DNA from 3 places in the Enterobacter adelaidei genome. Region 3 is predicted to be linked to each of the others. Evidence: predicted binding sites of a transcription regulator. Region 3 holds the regulator's gene; each other region holds the start of a gene.
The links. The regulator PurR, encoded in region 3, represses purine synthesis genes. The targets are predictions, from matches to a motif close to CANGCAAACGTTTGCNTG.

Region 1: a site for PurR is predicted at 2,607-2,624, ahead of purH (bifunctional phosphoribosylaminoimidazolecarboxamide formyltransferase/IMP cyclohydrolase). Genes of this name have one in related genera too.
Region 2: a site for PurR is predicted at 3,645-3,662, ahead of glyA (serine hydroxymethyltransferase). Genes of this name have one in related genera too.

The regions. Positions count from the first base shown of each region.
Region 1 covers NZ_CP154353.1:234,251-239,778, forward strand. The annotation lists gene purD (phosphoribosylamine--glycine ligase) at 1-894, opposite strand, end outside; gene purH (bifunctional phosphoribosylaminoimidazolecarboxamide formyltransferase/IMP cyclohydrolase) at 910-2,499, opposite strand; rRNA gene AAHF05_RS01195 (16S ribosomal RNA) at 3,082-4,621, shown strand; rRNA gene AAHF05_RS01200 (23S ribosomal RNA) at 4,830-5,528, shown strand, end outside.
Region 2 covers NZ_CP154353.1:3,456,216-3,461,743, forward strand. The annotation lists gene csiE (stationary phase inducible protein CsiE) at 1-485, shown strand, start outside; gene AAHF05_RS16825 (3-phenylpropionate MFS transporter) at 486-1,625, opposite strand; gene AAHF05_RS16830 (DoxX family protein) at 1,798-2,220, shown strand; gene glyA (serine hydroxymethyltransferase) at 2,275-3,528, opposite strand; gene hmpA (NO-inducible flavohemoprotein) at 3,833-5,023, shown strand; gene cadC (lysine decarboxylation/transport transcriptional activator CadC) at 5,171-5,528, shown strand, end outside.
Region 3 covers NZ_CP154353.1:1,948,253-1,953,780, forward strand. The annotation lists gene punC (purine nucleoside transporter PunC) at 1-1,022, opposite strand, end outside; gene punR (DNA-binding transcriptional activator PunR) at 1,137-2,048, shown strand; gene purR (HTH-type transcriptional repressor PurR) at 2,066-3,091, opposite strand; gene AAHF05_RS09575 (YnhF family membrane protein) at 3,389-3,478, shown strand; gene AAHF05_RS09580 (MFS transporter) at 3,642-4,808, shown strand; gene sodB (superoxide dismutase [Fe]) at 4,848-5,429, opposite strand.

The DNA.
Region 1 (5,528 bases), 1.7 Mb from region 3:
TGGCTGAGTTTCTGGATCGCCAAAGCGGCAGTTGAACTCGATGACCTTCGGGTTACCCTGTTTATCGATCATCAGACCCGCATAGAGGAAACCGGTGTAAGTATTCCCTTCTGCTGCCATACCTTTTACGGTTGGCCAGATGATGCGATCCATCGTGCGCTGATGCACTTCGTCAGTCACGACCGGAGCGGGCGAGTAAGCGCCCATACCGCCGGTGTTCGGGCCGGTATCCGCATTGCCTACGCGTTTATGATCCTGGCTGGTAGCCATCGGCAGAACGTGCTCGCCGTCGACCATTACAATGAAGCTCGCCTCTTCACCATCGAGGAACTCTTCGATCACGATGCGATGGCCTGCGTCGCCGAATGCGTTGCCTGCCAGCATGTCCTGCACCGCGGCCTCCGCTTCTTCGAGAGTCATCGCCACGATAACGCCTTTACCGGCAGCCAGGCCGTCGGCCTTAATGACAATCGGCGCGCCTTTTTCACGCAGATAAGCCAGGGCTGGCTCAACTTCCGTGAAGTTCTGATATTCCGCCGTCGGGATGTTGTGACGCGCGAGGAAATCTTTGGTGAAGGCTTTGGAGCCTTCGAGCTGTGCTGCACCTTCGGTTGGCCCGAAGATTTTAAGGCCGGCTGCGCGGAACGCATCCACCACGCCAATCACCAGCGGCGCTTCCGGGCCGACGATGGTCAGATCGATTTTCTCGTTCTGGGCAAAGCTCAGCAGTGCTGGAATATCGGTCACGCCGATAGCCACGTTCTGCAGCGCAGGCTCCAGCGCCGTACCGGCGTTGCCCGGTGCCACAAAGACGGTTTTCACCAGCGGAGACTGTGCCGCTTTCCACGCCAGCGCGTGCTCGCGTCCGCCGTTACCAATCACTAATACTTTCATTTTCTGCTCCGGGAATTAATGGCGGAAGTGACGCATGTCGGTGAAGATCATCGCAATACCGTGTTCATCGGCAGCGGCAATCACTTCGTCATCACGAATGGAACCGCCAGGCTGGATCACACAGGTGATACCTACTGCTGCGGCAGCATCGATACCGTCACGGAACGGGAAGAAGGCGTCAGACGCCATGGCGGAGCCTTTCACTTCCAGACCTTCATCACCTGCTTTAATCCCGGCAATTTTTGCAGAGTAGACACGGCTCATCTGGCCTGCACCTATCCCGATGGTCATGTTCTCTTTCGCGTAGACAATGGCGTTGGATTTCACGAATTTCGCCACTTTCCAGCAGAACAGCGCGTCACGCAGTTCCTGCTCGGTTGGTTGACGTTTGGTCACCACGCGCAGGTCGGCTTCTGTCACCATACCCAGGTCGCGGTCCTGAACCAGCAGACCGCCGTTCACGCGTTTGAAGTCCAGGCCTGGTACACGCTCAGCCCACTGGCCGCAAACCAGCACGCGCACGTTCTGTTTTGCAGAGGTGATTTTCAGCGCTTCTTCAGATGCGGATGGCGCGATGATCACTTCGACAAACTGACGGGAGATGATGGCCTGTGCCGTTTCAGCATCCAGCTCGCGGTTGAAGGCGATAATACCGCCGAACGCGGAGGTCGGGTCGGTTTTGTAGGCGCGATCGTAGGCATCCAGAATAGAACTACTTACCGCGACGCCGCATGGGTTGGCGTGCTTGACGATAACGCAGGCAGGCTCACTGAACTCTTTCACACATTCCAGCGCAGCATCGGTGTCAGCGATGTTGTTATAGGAAAGCGCTTTGCCCTGAACCTGTTGAGCGGTAGCAACCGAGGCTTCTTTGACCTCTTCTTCTATATAGAAGGCTGCCTGCTGGTGGCTGTTCTCACCATAACGCATATCCTGCTTCTTAATGAAGTTCAGGTTCAGGGTGCGCGGGAAGCGGCCTGAAGGATCTTTGCTTTCACCGTGGTAAGCCGGCACCAGGCTACCGAAGTAGTTGGCGATCATGCTGTCGTATGCAGCGGTGTGTTCGAATGCTTTGATGGCGAGATCGAAACGCGTTTGCAGAGTCAGTGACCCTTCGTTGGCATCCATCTCATTAATAATGGTGTTGTAGTCGCTGCTCTTCACCACGATAGCCACATCTTTATGGTTCTTGGCAGCGGAGCGCACCATGGTCGGGCCGCCGATATCAATATTCTCTACGGCATCTTCCAGCGAGCAGCCTTCGCGGGCAACAGTCTGAGCGAACGGATAGAGGTTAACGACGACCATGTCGATTGGCGCGATATCATGTTTTTCCATAATGGCGTCGTCCTGACCGCGGCGGCCAAGAATACCGCCGTGGACTTTCGGATGCAGGGTTTTGACGCGTCCATCCATCATTTCCGGGAAACCGGTGTAATCGGACACTTCGGTTACCGACAGACCTTTATCTGCTAACAGGCGAGCGGTACCGCCTGTGGAAAGCAGCTCCACACCACGTGCAGAAAGTGCCTGAGCGAATTCGACGATACCGGCTTTATCAGAAACACTGAGCAGAGCGCGGCGGACTGGACGACGTTGTTGCATGGTAAATCCCCTGGATTTCACGATTACAGAGAGCGTTAGATGAATTTTCCAGCGAAAAACTCATCTAACACACCTGACAGGGCATCCTTGTTAAGCGCGAGCATTTTAACGAAAACGTTTGCGCAACGCTCGCACATTTTCACTTTTTCGTATCATTGTGGATAACTCTGTGTGTAAAAAGGTATAAAGCGGGGTTTTGCTGGGGAATGCAGCAGTCAGTCATTTTTTTGCAACTTTTCGGTTGCGGCCTGCGGAGAACTCCCTATAATGCGCCTCCATCGACACGGCGGATGTGAATCACTTCACAAACAACCCGGTCGGTTGGAGAGAAAAAATCCTGAAATAACGGGTTGACTCTGAAAGAGGAAAGCGTAATATACGCCACCTCGCAACGGTGAGCTGAAAGCCGCGTTGCAACTGCTCTTTAACAATTTATCAGACAATCTGTGTGGGCACTCAAAGTGACATGGATTCTTAACGTCTTCGGACGAAAAATGAATACCAAGTCTCAACGAGTGAACACGTAATTCATTACGAAGTTCTTTTCTTTAGAAATAAAGAAACATTGAGCATCAAACTTTTAAATTGAAGAGTTTGATCATGGCTCAGATTGAACGCTGGCGGCAGGCCTAACACATGCAAGTCGAGCGGTAGCACAGAGAGCTTGCTCTCGGGTGACGAGCGGCGGACGGGTGAGTAATGTCTGGGAAACTGCCTGATGGAGGGGGATAACTACTGGAAACGGTAGCTAATACCGCATAACGTCGCAAGACCAAAGAGGGGGACCTTCGGGCCTCTTGCCATCAGATGTGCCCAGATGGGATTAGCTAGTAGGTGGGGTAACGGCTCACCTAGGCGACGATCCCTAGCTGGTCTGAGAGGATGACCAGCCACACTGGAACTGAGACACGGTCCAGACTCCTACGGGAGGCAGCAGTGGGGAATATTGCACAATGGGCGCAAGCCTGATGCAGCCATGCCGCGTGTATGAAGAAGGCCTTCGGGTTGTAAAGTACTTTCAGCGGGGAGGAAGGTGCTGAGGTTAATAACCTCAGCAATTGACGTTACCCGCAGAAGAAGCACCGGCTAACTCCGTGCCAGCAGCCGCGGTAATACGGAGGGTGCAAGCGTTAATCGGAATTACTGGGCGTAAAGCGCACGCAGGCGGTCTGTCAAGTCGGATGTGAAATCCCCGGGCTCAACCTGGGAACTGCATTCGAAACTGGCAGGCTAGAGTCTTGTAGAGGGGGGTAGAATTCCAGGTGTAGCGGTGAAATGCGTAGAGATCTGGAGGAATACCGGTGGCGAAGGCGGCCCCCTGGACAAAGACTGACGCTCAGGTGCGAAAGCGTGGGGAGCAAACAGGATTAGATACCCTGGTAGTCCACGCCGTAAACGATGTCGACTTGGAGGTTGTGCCCTTGAGGCGTGGCTTCCGGAGCTAACGCGTTAAGTCGACCGCCTGGGGAGTACGGCCGCAAGGTTAAAACTCAAATGAATTGACGGGGGCCCGCACAAGCGGTGGAGCATGTGGTTTAATTCGATGCAACGCGAAGAACCTTACCTACTCTTGACATCCAGAGAACTTTCCAGAGATGGATTGGTGCCTTCGGGAACTCTGAGACAGGTGCTGCATGGCTGTCGTCAGCTCGTGTTGTGAAATGTTGGGTTAAGTCCCGCAACGAGCGCAACCCTTATCCTTTGTTGCCAGCGGTCCGGCCGGGAACTCAAAGGAGACTGCCAGTGATAAACTGGAGGAAGGTGGGGATGACGTCAAGTCATCATGGCCCTTACGAGTAGGGCTACACACGTGCTACAATGGCGCATACAAAGAGAAGCGACCTCGCGAGAGCAAGCGGACCTCATAAAGTGCGTCGTAGTCCGGATTGGAGTCTGCAACTCGACTCCATGAAGTCGGAATCGCTAGTAATCGTAGATCAGAATGCTACGGTGAATACGTTCCCGGGCCTTGTACACACCGCCCGTCACACCATGGGAGTGGGTTGCAAAAGAAGTAGGTAGCTTAACCTTCGGGAGGGCGCTTACCACTTTGTGATTCATGACTGGGGTGAAGTCGTAACAAGGTAACCGTAGGGGAACCTGCGGTTGGATCACCTCCTTACCTTAAAGAACCTGCCTTTGCAGTGCTCACACAGATTGTCTGATGAATGATAAATTTCAAAATGTACTGCGAAGTGCATTGTGAAATTTTGCTCTTTAAAAATCTGGATCAAGCTGAAAATTGAAACGACACATCTTAATGGTGTGTTCGAGTCTCTCAAATTTTCGCAAGTCGATGATGAATCGAAAGAAACATCTTCGGGTTGTGAGGTTAAGCGACTAAGCGTACACGGTGGATGCCCTGGCAGTCAGAGGCGATGAAGGACGTGCTAATCTGCGAAAAGCGCCGGCGAGGTGATATGAACCTTTGACCCGGCGATGTCCGAATGGGGAAACCCAGTGTGTTTCGACACACTATCGTTAACTGAATACATAGGTTAACGAGGCGAACCGGGGGAACTGAAACATCTAAGTACCCCGAGGAAAAGAAATCAACCGAGATTCCCCCAGTAGCGGCGAGCGAACGGGGAGCAGCCCAGAGTCTGAATCAGCTTGTGTGTTAGTGGAACGGTCTGGAAAGTCCGACGATACAGGGTGATAGTCCCGTACACGAAAATGCACAGGTTGTGAACTCGAAGAGTAGGGCGGGACACGTGGTATCCTGTCTGAATATGGGGGGACCATCCTCCAAGGCTAAATACTCCTGACTGACCGATAGTGAACCAGTACCGTGAGGGAAAGGCGAAAAGAACCCCGGCGAGGGGAGTGAAAAAGAACCTGAAACCGTGTACATACAAGCAGTGGGAGCACCTTCGGGTGTGACTGCGTACCTTTTGTATAATGGGTCAGCGACTTATATTCTGTAGCAAGGTTAACCGTATAGGGGAGCCGAAGGGAAACCGAGTCTTAACTGGGCGTTAAGTTGCAGGGTATAGACCCGAAACCCGGTGATCTAGCCATGGGCAGGT
Region 2 (5,528 bases), 1.5 Mb from region 3:
TCCATCTTGCTCAGGCGCTGGACCGCTCGCTGTTTGAGATCGGCATCGACAACAGCCTGCCAGAGGAGATCCATCGTCTCTACCCCCGACTTTTACGCACCACCAAAGAGGCGCTGTTTGAGCTGGAGGCGGAATTTGGGCTACGGTTTTCCGATGAGGAGATGAGCCTGGTCGCGGTGATTTTCGGTGCCTGGCTGATGCAGGAGACCGATCTACACGAAAAACAGGTCATTCTGCTGACGGGGGAAGATAAAGCCTGTGAAGATCTGATTGAGGAGCAACTTCGTGAGTTGACGCTGCTGCCGCTCAATATTCGCTATCTGGCGTTGCAGACTTTCCAGAAAGAGGGGGCACCGCGCGAAGCCGCGCTGATTATCACCCCCTATCCTACAGCTCTACCGTTATTCTCGCCGCCGTTGATCCATGCTGTTGAAGCACTGAACACACAGCAGCAAGAACATATTCGCGCCATGCTGGAATCATAGTCAGGCGCGAGCGGTCACTTTAGGACGAACGATTATCGCGGGTAAAGCAACCAGCGCCATTACCCAGAAGACGCCATGCCCCAGATGCTGGTAGAGGAAACCGGCGAAGACCGTCATGATCGCAATACTGCCGCCCATCGCAACCGCAGAATAAACCGCCTGCAGACGAATCACGTCCCCTCCCTCGCGCGCCGAGATATAGCGCATCGCCGCCAGATGGCACACCGTGAAGGTACCGCAGTGGAGAATTTGCGCCACAATCAGCCACGGCAGTTCCGTCGTCCAGCCCATAATGCCCCACCGCAGCACACCGCACAGGGCGGAAAGCAGCAGCAGGTCGCGCGCGCCAAAACGACGGAATAGCTTTTTGCTCAAGGCGAAAATAACGACTTCGGCCACTACCCCCAGCGACCATAGATAGCCAACGGCTGATGCAGAATATCCCGCCCCCTGCCAGTAGATGGCACTGAAACCATAATACGCAGCATGCGCCCCCTGAAGCAGACACACGCACGCCAGAAAACGCCAGCTTTGTGCAACCAGGCTCCGCCAGGCAGGCCAGCCTGCGCTCTCCTGATGACGGCTCTCCCCTTGCGGCATCACCGACGGTCGCAGCAGCATGCCCAGCAACATCGAGGCAATTCCGATACTCAACAGAGCCAGGATCGCGCGGTAATCATAGAGACTGACTAGTTTTCCCACCAGCGCAGAACCAATAACAAAGGCGATAGAGCCCCACAGGCGCACGCGGCCATAGTCCATGGTGATCTGCTTTTGCCAGGTGTTCGCCAGGGCATCCGTCAGCGGTACCAGCGGTGAAAAGAACAGGTTGAAGCCGACCATCACGACCATCAGCCAGGCAAACTGGTGGCTGACCCAGAAGCAGGCGACAAAGACCAGCGTCAGCAGAGCAAGAATGCGCAGCGCCTTGATCAGTAAGGAGGGATCGCTAACGCGCGGGGCAATCAGCAGGCTGCCGAGGAAACGCGCCACCAGCCCGGCTCCTAGCAGGACACCAATGGTCTCGGGGGTCAGGCCAATGCCTTTGAGCCAGACGCTCCAGAAAGGCAGAAAAATGCCGTAGCTAAAGAAATAGGTGAAATAACTGAGCGCCAGCCAGCGCGTGGAATGCAAGACCATGAATCCCTCCCGAAATCGAGGCCATAGTCTGGCGAGAATATAAAAATTAAGCAAGTCGATAGCCTGCTATAAATTAACGAAAAATTAACATAATGTGCAGTCATCTGGTTTATGGCAGGGAATGAAAATGTGTATTACGTTTAAATTACTCCACTTGCAGAGGTTTTCTGCCATGAACTCACTTCGTTATTTCGATTTCGGTCAGTCGCGTCACCTGTTGCTGTTGATTGGCCGCATCGCACTTGTCGTACTGTTTATTATTTTTGGCTATCCGAAACTCACAGGGTTTAGCGGCACCGTGCAATATATGACCTCGCTGGGTACACCGATGCCCATGCTGGCGGCCATTATTGCAGTGGTAATGGAAGTGCCCGCCGCTATTCTGATCGTACTGGGTTTTTTCACCCGTCCTCTCGCCGTCCTGTTTGTGTTCTACACGCTGGGAACCGCGGTAATAGGCCATCACTACTGGGATATGACCGGTGATGCGGTCGTACCGAATATGATTAACTTCTACAAGAATGTCAGTATTGCTGGTGCCTTTATTCTGCTGGCGATAGTCGGACCTGGCGCGATTTCCCTTGACCGGCGTTGAGCCATAAAAAAAGGCCGCAAGCGCGGCCTTTTTTATTTCTGCAAAGCAGAGGAATTATGCGTATACCGGGAAGCGTGCGCAGATATCCAGAACTTTACCTTTAACGCGCTCGATAACCGCTTCGTCATTGATATTGTCCAGAACGTCACACATCCAGCCAGCCAGCTCTTTCACTTCCGCTTCTTTAAAGCCACGGCGAGTCACTGCTGGTGAACCAATACGGATACCGGAGGTCACAAACGGGCTCTTTGGATCGTTTGGTACGCTGTTTTTGTTCACGGTGATATTTGCGCGGCCCAGGGCAGCGTCAGCTTCTTTACCGGTCAGGTTTTTATCAACCAGATCCAGCAGGAACAGGTGGTTTTCAGTACCACCGGAGACCACTTTGTAGCCACGGTTCAGGAACACTTCCACCATCGCTTTGGCGTTTTTGGCAACCTGCTGCTGGTAAACCTTGAACTCTGGCTCCATCGCTTCTTTCAGCGCCACCGCTTTTGCCGCGATAACGTGCATCAGAGGGCCGCCCTGCGCGCTTGGGAACACAGCAGAGTTCAGTTTTTTGTACAGCTCTTCATCACCGCCTTTCGCCAGGATCAGGCCACCGCGAGGACCCGCCAGCGTTTTGTGGGTGGTGGTGGTCACAACGTGAGCGTGTGGTACCGGGTTCGGGTAAACGCCTGCGGCAATCAGACCCGCAACGTGCGCCATGTCTACGAACAGGTAAGCACCGATGCTGTCTGCGATTTCACGCATTTTTGCCCAGTCAACGATACCGGAGTAAGCAGAGAAACCGCCGATGATCATTTTCGGTTTGTGGGTCTGCGCCTGCTTCGCCATGTCTTCGTAGTCAATCTTACCGGATTCATCAATACCGTAAGGAATGATGTTGTACAGTTTGCCGGAGAAGTTAACCGGGGAGCCGTGAGTCAGGTGGCCGCCCTGCGCCAGGTTCATACCCAGAACGGTATCACCCGGTTGCAGCAGCGCGGTGTAGACCGCGAAGTTAGCCTGAGAGCCAGAGTGCGGCTGCACGTTAGCGTAGTCAGCACCAAAAAGCTCTTTCGCACGGTCGATAGCCAGTTGCTCAACGATATCAACGTACTCACAACCGCCGTAGTAACGCTTACCCGGATAACCTTCAGCATATTTGTTGGTCAGCTGAGAGCCCTGCGCCTGCATTACGCGCGGGCTGGTGTAGTTTTCGGAGGCGATCAGTTCGATGTGCTCTTCCTGACGTACTTTTTCCTGCTCCATAGCCTGCCACAGTTCGGCATCATAATCGGCAATGTTCATTTCACGCTTTAACATCCGCATCTCCTGACTCAGCTAACAAGTAAATTTTGGCCTGAAAAGGCAGTCCTGTTGGACGACGGGCAACAGTATAACTGAATAGTTCTGTGATAACAGGTCTTGACAAACGATTTTACGCAAACGTTTTCCTTCACGCCACGCAAGGGTTTGAGGAATAAAGCTCTCGACATTTTCAACCGATTTCTTTTCAGGTTTGTGATGCATATTTTTCATGTTGCAAAGAACCATTTACAACGAAGGGGTATTTTTTATAAGATGCATTTAAAATACATCATTAAAATGACATCAGAAGGACGCGCTCATGCTCGACGCTCAAACCATCGCTACTGTAAAAGCCACTATTCCCCTGCTGGTAGAAACCGGCCCTAAACTCACTGCCCATTTCTACGATCGTATGTTCACGCACAACCCGGAGCTCAAAGAGATTTTCAACATGAGCAACCAGCGTAACGGCGATCAGCGCGAAGCCCTGTTCAATGCTATCGCGGCCTACGCCAGTAATATTGAAAACCTGGCAGCGCTGCTGCCTGCGGTGGAAAAAATCGCGCAGAAACATACCAGCTTCCAGATCAAACCGGAGCAGTACAACATCGTTGGCGGCCATCTGTTAGCGACTCTGGACGAAATGTTCAGTCCGGGTCAGGAGGTACTGGACGCGTGGGGTAAAGCCTACGGCGTGCTGGCAAACGTATTCATCAACCGTGAAGCGCAAATCTACAGCGAAAACGCCAGTAAGAACGGTGGCTGGGAAGGTACGCGCGCGTTCCGTATCGTTGAGAAAACGCCGCGCAGCCAGCTTATTACCAGCTTTGAATTTGAACCGGTTGACGGTCAGCCGGTAGCTGATTATCAGCCAGGACAGTATCTGGGCGTCTGGCTGAAGCCTGAAGGTTTCCCGCATCAGGAGATCCGCCAGTACTCCCTGACCCGCAAACCTGACGGTAAACGTTACCGTATCGCAGTGAAGCGTGAAGAAGGCGGTCAGGTTTCAAACTGGCTGCACAACGAAGCCAGCGTGGGTGACGTGGTACATCTGGCCGCACCTGCTGGTGATTTCTTTATGGCCGTTGAAACGCATACCCCTGTTACGCTGATCTCTGCGGGTGTCGGCCAAACGCCAATGCTGGCGATGCTCGATACGCTGGCGAAAGCAACCCACACCGCACAGGTAAACTGGTTCCACGCCGCCGAGAACGGTGATGTGCATGCCTTTTCGGATGAAGTAAAAACGCTGGGGGCGACCCTGCCACGCTTTACCGCGCATACCTGGTATCGCCAGCCTAATGAAGATGACCGTCAGAATGCACGATTCGACAGCGAGGGCTTGATGGATTTGAGTAAACACGAGAGCCTGTTCAGCAATCCAGAAATGCAATTCTGGCTCTGCGGCCCAGTCGCTTTTATGCAGTTTGCCGCCAGACAGTTAGTTACGCTGGGGATCAAATCTGAAAACATTCATTACGAGTGTTTCGGGCCTCATAAAGTGCTGTAAACCGACCAATTCCTCTCAGGATGCTGTATTTAGCGGCATCCTTTTTTTCTTTCATCTTCAACATTGAGTCTTGTGGCTTATCAATAATGAGTTTGTCATTCATGTTATGATTTTTCTTTTCCCTTTTCCGCCTGGGGATGCTTTTTTATGCAACAACCTGTTGTACGCGTTGGCGAGTGGCGAGTTACGCCGTCCATAAATCAAATTAGTCGACAAGGTCGCCAACTCACGCTTGAACCACGCTTAATTGATCTTTTGGTGTATTTCGCCAGTCATCCTGATGAAGTCCTGAGCCGGGATGAGATCATTGATAACATCTGGATGCGCAATATTGTCACCAGTCATGTGGTTACCCAGAGCATTTCAGAACTCCGCAAATGGCTGAAAGACGGTGATGAGCAGAGTCCAGAATACATCACCACAGTGCCAAAGAGGGGCTACAAGCTCACCGCGCCGGTGGTCTGGATGACTGAAGAAAGCGCCGACAGTGGGCCATCCACGCTTA
Region 3 (5,528 bases):
TGCAGGGTGTTCTGCAGCGCAGCCGCGCGACCCGTCGCCTGCGGGAACGGACGTAATGCCTGCGCCACAACGATAGGGTAGATTGCCCCGTTAGCGACGGCCATCACGCAGAATGGCATTAAAATTTCTACCAGACCGGTGCCAGGGATAAAACCAACGGCCCATGTCCCGATAACGCTCAATGCATACAGCACCAGCAGCCACGGCAGCATCTGCTGACCTTCCCATTTCTGCAGCGCCGCACGACAGCCGTACCCACCCACCAGGAATGCGATGGTTTGCGGGACATAGCTCAGGCCGATCGCCGCTGGGCTGTACCCCATATCGTGCAGAATAAATGGCGAACCGGTCAGCCACGCGAAGAAGCTCGCCGAGCAGGCGGCATAAATCAGGACATTACCGCGATACGCTTTGGCACTCAGCAAAGAGGTAAAGGTAATGGGCTTCGCATCCGCATGTGCCTCTTTTTTATGCGCTGGTTTGAGCGCGAATGCCGGCAGCATAAGTACCAGTGTGATGGCAAACAACGTGGCAAAGATAGCCTGCCACTCGAAATGCACCAGGATCCAGCTGCCCAGCAGCGGGGCGAGGGCAGGTGAAAGCCCTACCAGCGGCATAATGGTGGCGAAAATCCGGTTGGTGCGGTTGGCTGGGTAGTAGTCGGTAACAAGGGCCTGCCAGGTCACCGCTGCTGCACAGACGCCGACGGCCTGCACAAAGCGCAGCACCAGCAGCCAGGTCGCATCGCGTACCCATAACATACCCAGACAGCCGACGGCAAAAATGCCAAGTCCCAGCAACAGTACTGGTTTACGGCCAAAACGATCTGATAGCGGCCCCCAAAGTAGCTGCGCGAAGGCGAAACCGGCGAGGAACAAACTCAGGCTGGCGCTGATGGCCGCTGCAGGGGTTTGCAAATCTTCCTGCATGGCGGCGAAAGCCGGCAGGTACATATCAGTGGCCAAAAAGCCCAGCACGCTTAAGCCGCCGAGCCAGACTAAAAAACCTTTCCTGGGTTGCATTGTTTTATTCTCCTGAGGAGGCAGGTATACATTGGCGCTGAGTGTAGGGAGTGCAAAGCCGCTTGTGAAACGCTAATATTTGGCGTGTGCATTCAAATTTTTTGCAGGCAGAAAATGTGGTCAGATTATTCTCTTGAAGTGGTCGATGCTGTCGCGCGTAACGGCAGTTTCAGTGGAGCGGCGCAGGAGTTACACCGCGTGCCTTCAGCTATCAGCTATACAGTACGTCAGCTGGAGGAGTGGCTGGCGGTTCCGCTGTTTGAACGGCGACATCGTGATGTGGAATTAACGCCCGCCGGCGCGTGGTTTTTGAAAGAAGGACGTTCTGTCATCAAAAAAATGCAGATCACCCGCGAACAGTGTCAGCAGATCGCTAACGGCTGGCGGGGGCATCTTTCCATCGCGGTGGATAATATCGTCAAACCCGAGCGTACCCGGCAAATGATTGTCGACTTCTATCGTCATTTTTCTGACGTCGAATTGCGGGTGTCGCAGGAAGTGTTTAACGGCGTCTGGGATGCGCTGGCGGACGGCAGGGCAGAGATGGCGATCGGGGCCACGCAGGCGATTCCGGTTGGGGGACGTTATGCGTTTCGCGATATGGGGATGCTGAGCTGGAAATGCGTGGTGGCAAGCGATCATCCGCTGGCGGCTCTGGAAGGCCCCTTGAGCGACGATACGCTACGCAACTGGCCGTCTCTGGTACTGGAGGATACGTCCCGTTCATTACCCAAGCGTATCACCTGGCTTCTGGACAACCAGCGGCGGGTGGTTGCACCCGACTGGGAATCGTCGGCGACGTGCCTCAGTGCTGGCTTGTGCGTTGCGATGGTGCCCGTTCATTTTGCGCGGCCGCGAATTGACACCGGAGAGTGGGTTGAACTGACACTGGAGAACCCGTTCCCGGATGCGGCCTGCTGCCTCACCTGGCAACAAAATGATGTCTCGCCAGCGATGGCCTGGCTGCTGGATTATCTGGGAGACAGCGAAACGCTAAACCGGGAATGGTTACGGGAGCCAGCTTAACTGGCCCCGTGAAGAGATTACCGGCGGTAGTCGCGGAACGGACCATCCGCAACGGAGCGGCGTTCAATAAGACGCGGGTGAACTTCAATGGACTGCGACTCTTCACGTTTGTTGACGATCCTGTCCATCAGCATATTGAAGGCGGTTTCACCCAGTGAGTCTTTCGGCTGGTGAATGGTCGTTAAGGCCGGCGTAAAGAAGCGCGCGTTACGCACGTTGTCATACCCGATCACAGAAATATCCTGCGGTACACGCAGACCCAGCTCATCGGCAGCACAGAGGGCACCCATTGCCATGATGTCGCCCCCGCAGAAAACGGCGGTCGGACGATGCTGCTGGGAGACGATCTGCTGCATCGCGCGGTAGCCCGACTCCGGTTCGAAGTCGCCCTGCACGATCCAGTTTTCCGGCACGGTGATCAGCGCTTCTTCCATCGCTTTCATAAACCCAGCCAGACGACCTGCACCGGTATTGCGCTCCAGTGGACCCGGGATCACGCCGATCTCGCGGTGACCGCGTTCTATCAGATAACGACCCGCCATATAACCGCCTTCAAAGGCGTTATCGATAACGGAATCGGTGAAGTCCGCGCGGGCTTCACCCCAGTCCATCACCACCATTGGGATATGGCGATACTCTTCCAGCATCGACAACACAGATTCCGGGTACTCGGAACACATCACCAGCAGGCCATCCACGCGCTTTTGCGCCATCATCGACAGGTAGGCGCGCTGTTTTTCAATGCTGTTCCACGCGTTGCCCAGAATCAGGGTATAGCCTTTTTGAAAACAGTTTTTCTCAACCGCTTCAATGATCTCGGCAAAATAGGCCGCTTCACTGCTGGTCGCCAGCAAACCAATAGACTTGGTGTGATTAACCTTGAGGCTACGCGCAACCGCACTTGGCGAATAGTGCAGCTCTTTGATCGCTGCCCAGACGGCGTTGCGCGTCTCTTCCGCCACAAAGCGGGTTTTGTTAATTACATGTGATACGGTTGTAGTGGAAACGTTTGCGCGTTTTGCTACATCTTTAATTGTTGCCATTAAATGTCACTCCAGACCATATCCTAAACTCCTGAAAAACTTGAAGGTAAACGTTTGCCTTCTCTCACCCTTATCACGCAATTTTGAATTGCGACACGCCGGGAAAACGACACAGGACGTCAGGAGGGGGTCAATGGCCGGTACGCTAATAAATTTAGCGTGGAATTTTGTCCTATCTTGATGAAAAGGGGAAGAGGTAAAGTGGTTATCCGTTTAAATCCAGGAAGATTTTTGACGTAAATTGTGCAAAAATGAGCAAGCTCACTTTTCGTGGGGGGATTCAAAGGAGAAAAATTGATGAGTTCCGATCTGAAGTTTTCGCTGTTCACCACCGTTATTGTGCTGGCTTTGATTGTCGCAGCGGGTCTGACGGCCGCACTGCACTGATTTACGTGGAGGGAGAGCTTTCTCCCTCCCGATTCCCCGGATTGTTACTTCTCTGGCAAAAATCTTTTGCCGTTTTGTTAACTTCTCATTTTTTGTGATTGATGTCATGCTTTCCGCTTCTTTGTTCTGTGTCACCTCATGACACGGCATCCGGAGTTGACGTATGAAAATCAATTTTCCCCTGCTGGCCCTGGCGATTGGCGCTTTTGGGATTGGCACCACTGAATTCTCCCCGATGGGTTTACTGCCTGTTATTGCCAGAGGCGTGGATGTCTCGATCCCTGCCGCAGGGATGTTAATCAGCGCCTACGCTATCGGCGTGATGGTCGGGGCGCCGCTGATGACGCTTCTGCTTTCGCATCGCGCGCGCCGCAATGCGCTGATTTTCCTGATGGCGATTTTCACACTGGGCAACGTGCTTTCCGCCATTTCGCCGGACTACACCACATTGATGCTGTCACGCATTCTGACCAGCCTTAACCACGGCGCGTTCTTTGGGCTGGGGTCGGTTGTTGCCGCAAGCGTGGTGCCAAAACACAAGCAGGCGAGTGCCGTGGCAACCATGTTTATGGGACTAACGATTGCCAACATCGGCGGGGTGCCTGCGGCAACCTGGCTGGGTGAAGCGATCGGCTGGCGTATGTCTTTCCTGGCGACGGCCGGTCTCGGTGTGATCGCGATGGTGGCACTGTTCTTCTCCCTGCCGAAAGGCAGCGCGGGGGAACGTCCTGACGTGCGCAAAGAGTTGTCTGTGCTGGTACGCCCGCAGGTGCTCTCGGCATTGCTGACGACCGTGTTGGGGGCAGGGGCGATGTTTACCCTCTATACCTACATTTCTCCCGTGCTTCACGACATCACTCACGCGACACCGATCTTTATCACTGCGATGCTGGTGTTGATTGGCGTGGGCTTCTCGATTGGTAACTATCTGGGTGGGAAATTTGCCGACCGTTCCGTGAGCGGGACGTTGAAGGGCTTCTTAACCCTGCTGATTGTCATCATGATTGCTATTCCGTGGCTGGCACGTAATGAGTTCGGAGCAGCCATTGCGATGGTCGTCTGGGGAGCTGCCACCTTTGCTGTGGTTCCACCGCTGCAAATGCGCGTGATGCGGGTCGCCCATGAGGCGCCGGGTCTTTCGTCTTCAGTGAATATTGGCGCGTTCAATCTCGGTAATGCGCTCGGTGCAGCCGCCGGTGGCGCGGTTATTTCCGGGGGGCTGGGATACAGTTTTGTACCGGTGATGGGGGCGATTATTGCCGCGCTTGGTCTGCTGTTGGTGATGATGTCCGGTCGTAAGCAGCCAGAAACAGCCTGCGCTGCTGAATAAGCAAAAAAACGCAGAAGGGCGAACCCTTCTGCGTGTCTCTTATGCGGCGAAGTTCTTCGCCACAAACTCCCAGTTAACCAGTGCCCAGAAGTGCTCCAGGTAGTTCGGGCGCGCGTTACGGTAATCAATGTAGTAAGCGTGTTCCCAAACGTCCACGGTCATCAGCGGCTTAGCGCTGGTGGTCAGTGGGGTACCCGCGTTAGAGGTGGAAACGATAGCCAGTTTGCCATCGGCTTCTTTTACCAGCCACGTCCAGCCAGAACCGAAGTTCTTGATAGCTGCATCGGTAAATTTCGCTTTGAAATCCGCGAAGCTGCCAAAGGCGGCATTGATGGCGGTAGCCAGTTCACCGGCAGGTTCGCCACCGGCGTTTGGCGCCAGGCAGTGCCAGTAGAAGGTATGGTTCCACACCTGAGCTGCGTTGTTGAATACGCCCCCCTCAGAGCTGCGGACGATCTCTTCCAGCGTTTTGCCTTCGAAATCGGTGCCCTTGATCAGGTTGTTCAGGTTGGTGACGTACGTCTGGTGATGCTTGCCGTAGTGATATTCCAGGGTTTCCGCAGAAATGTGCGGTGCCAGGGCGTCTTTTGCATACGGTAGTGCAGGTAATTCGAACGACATTGCTTCTCTCCTTATTGTATTTTGTGTTGCCAATAACCACACAGACAACGAGGAGAGGATAGCAAATTGAAAGGGTATGCAAAAGAGGAACTTACCCTG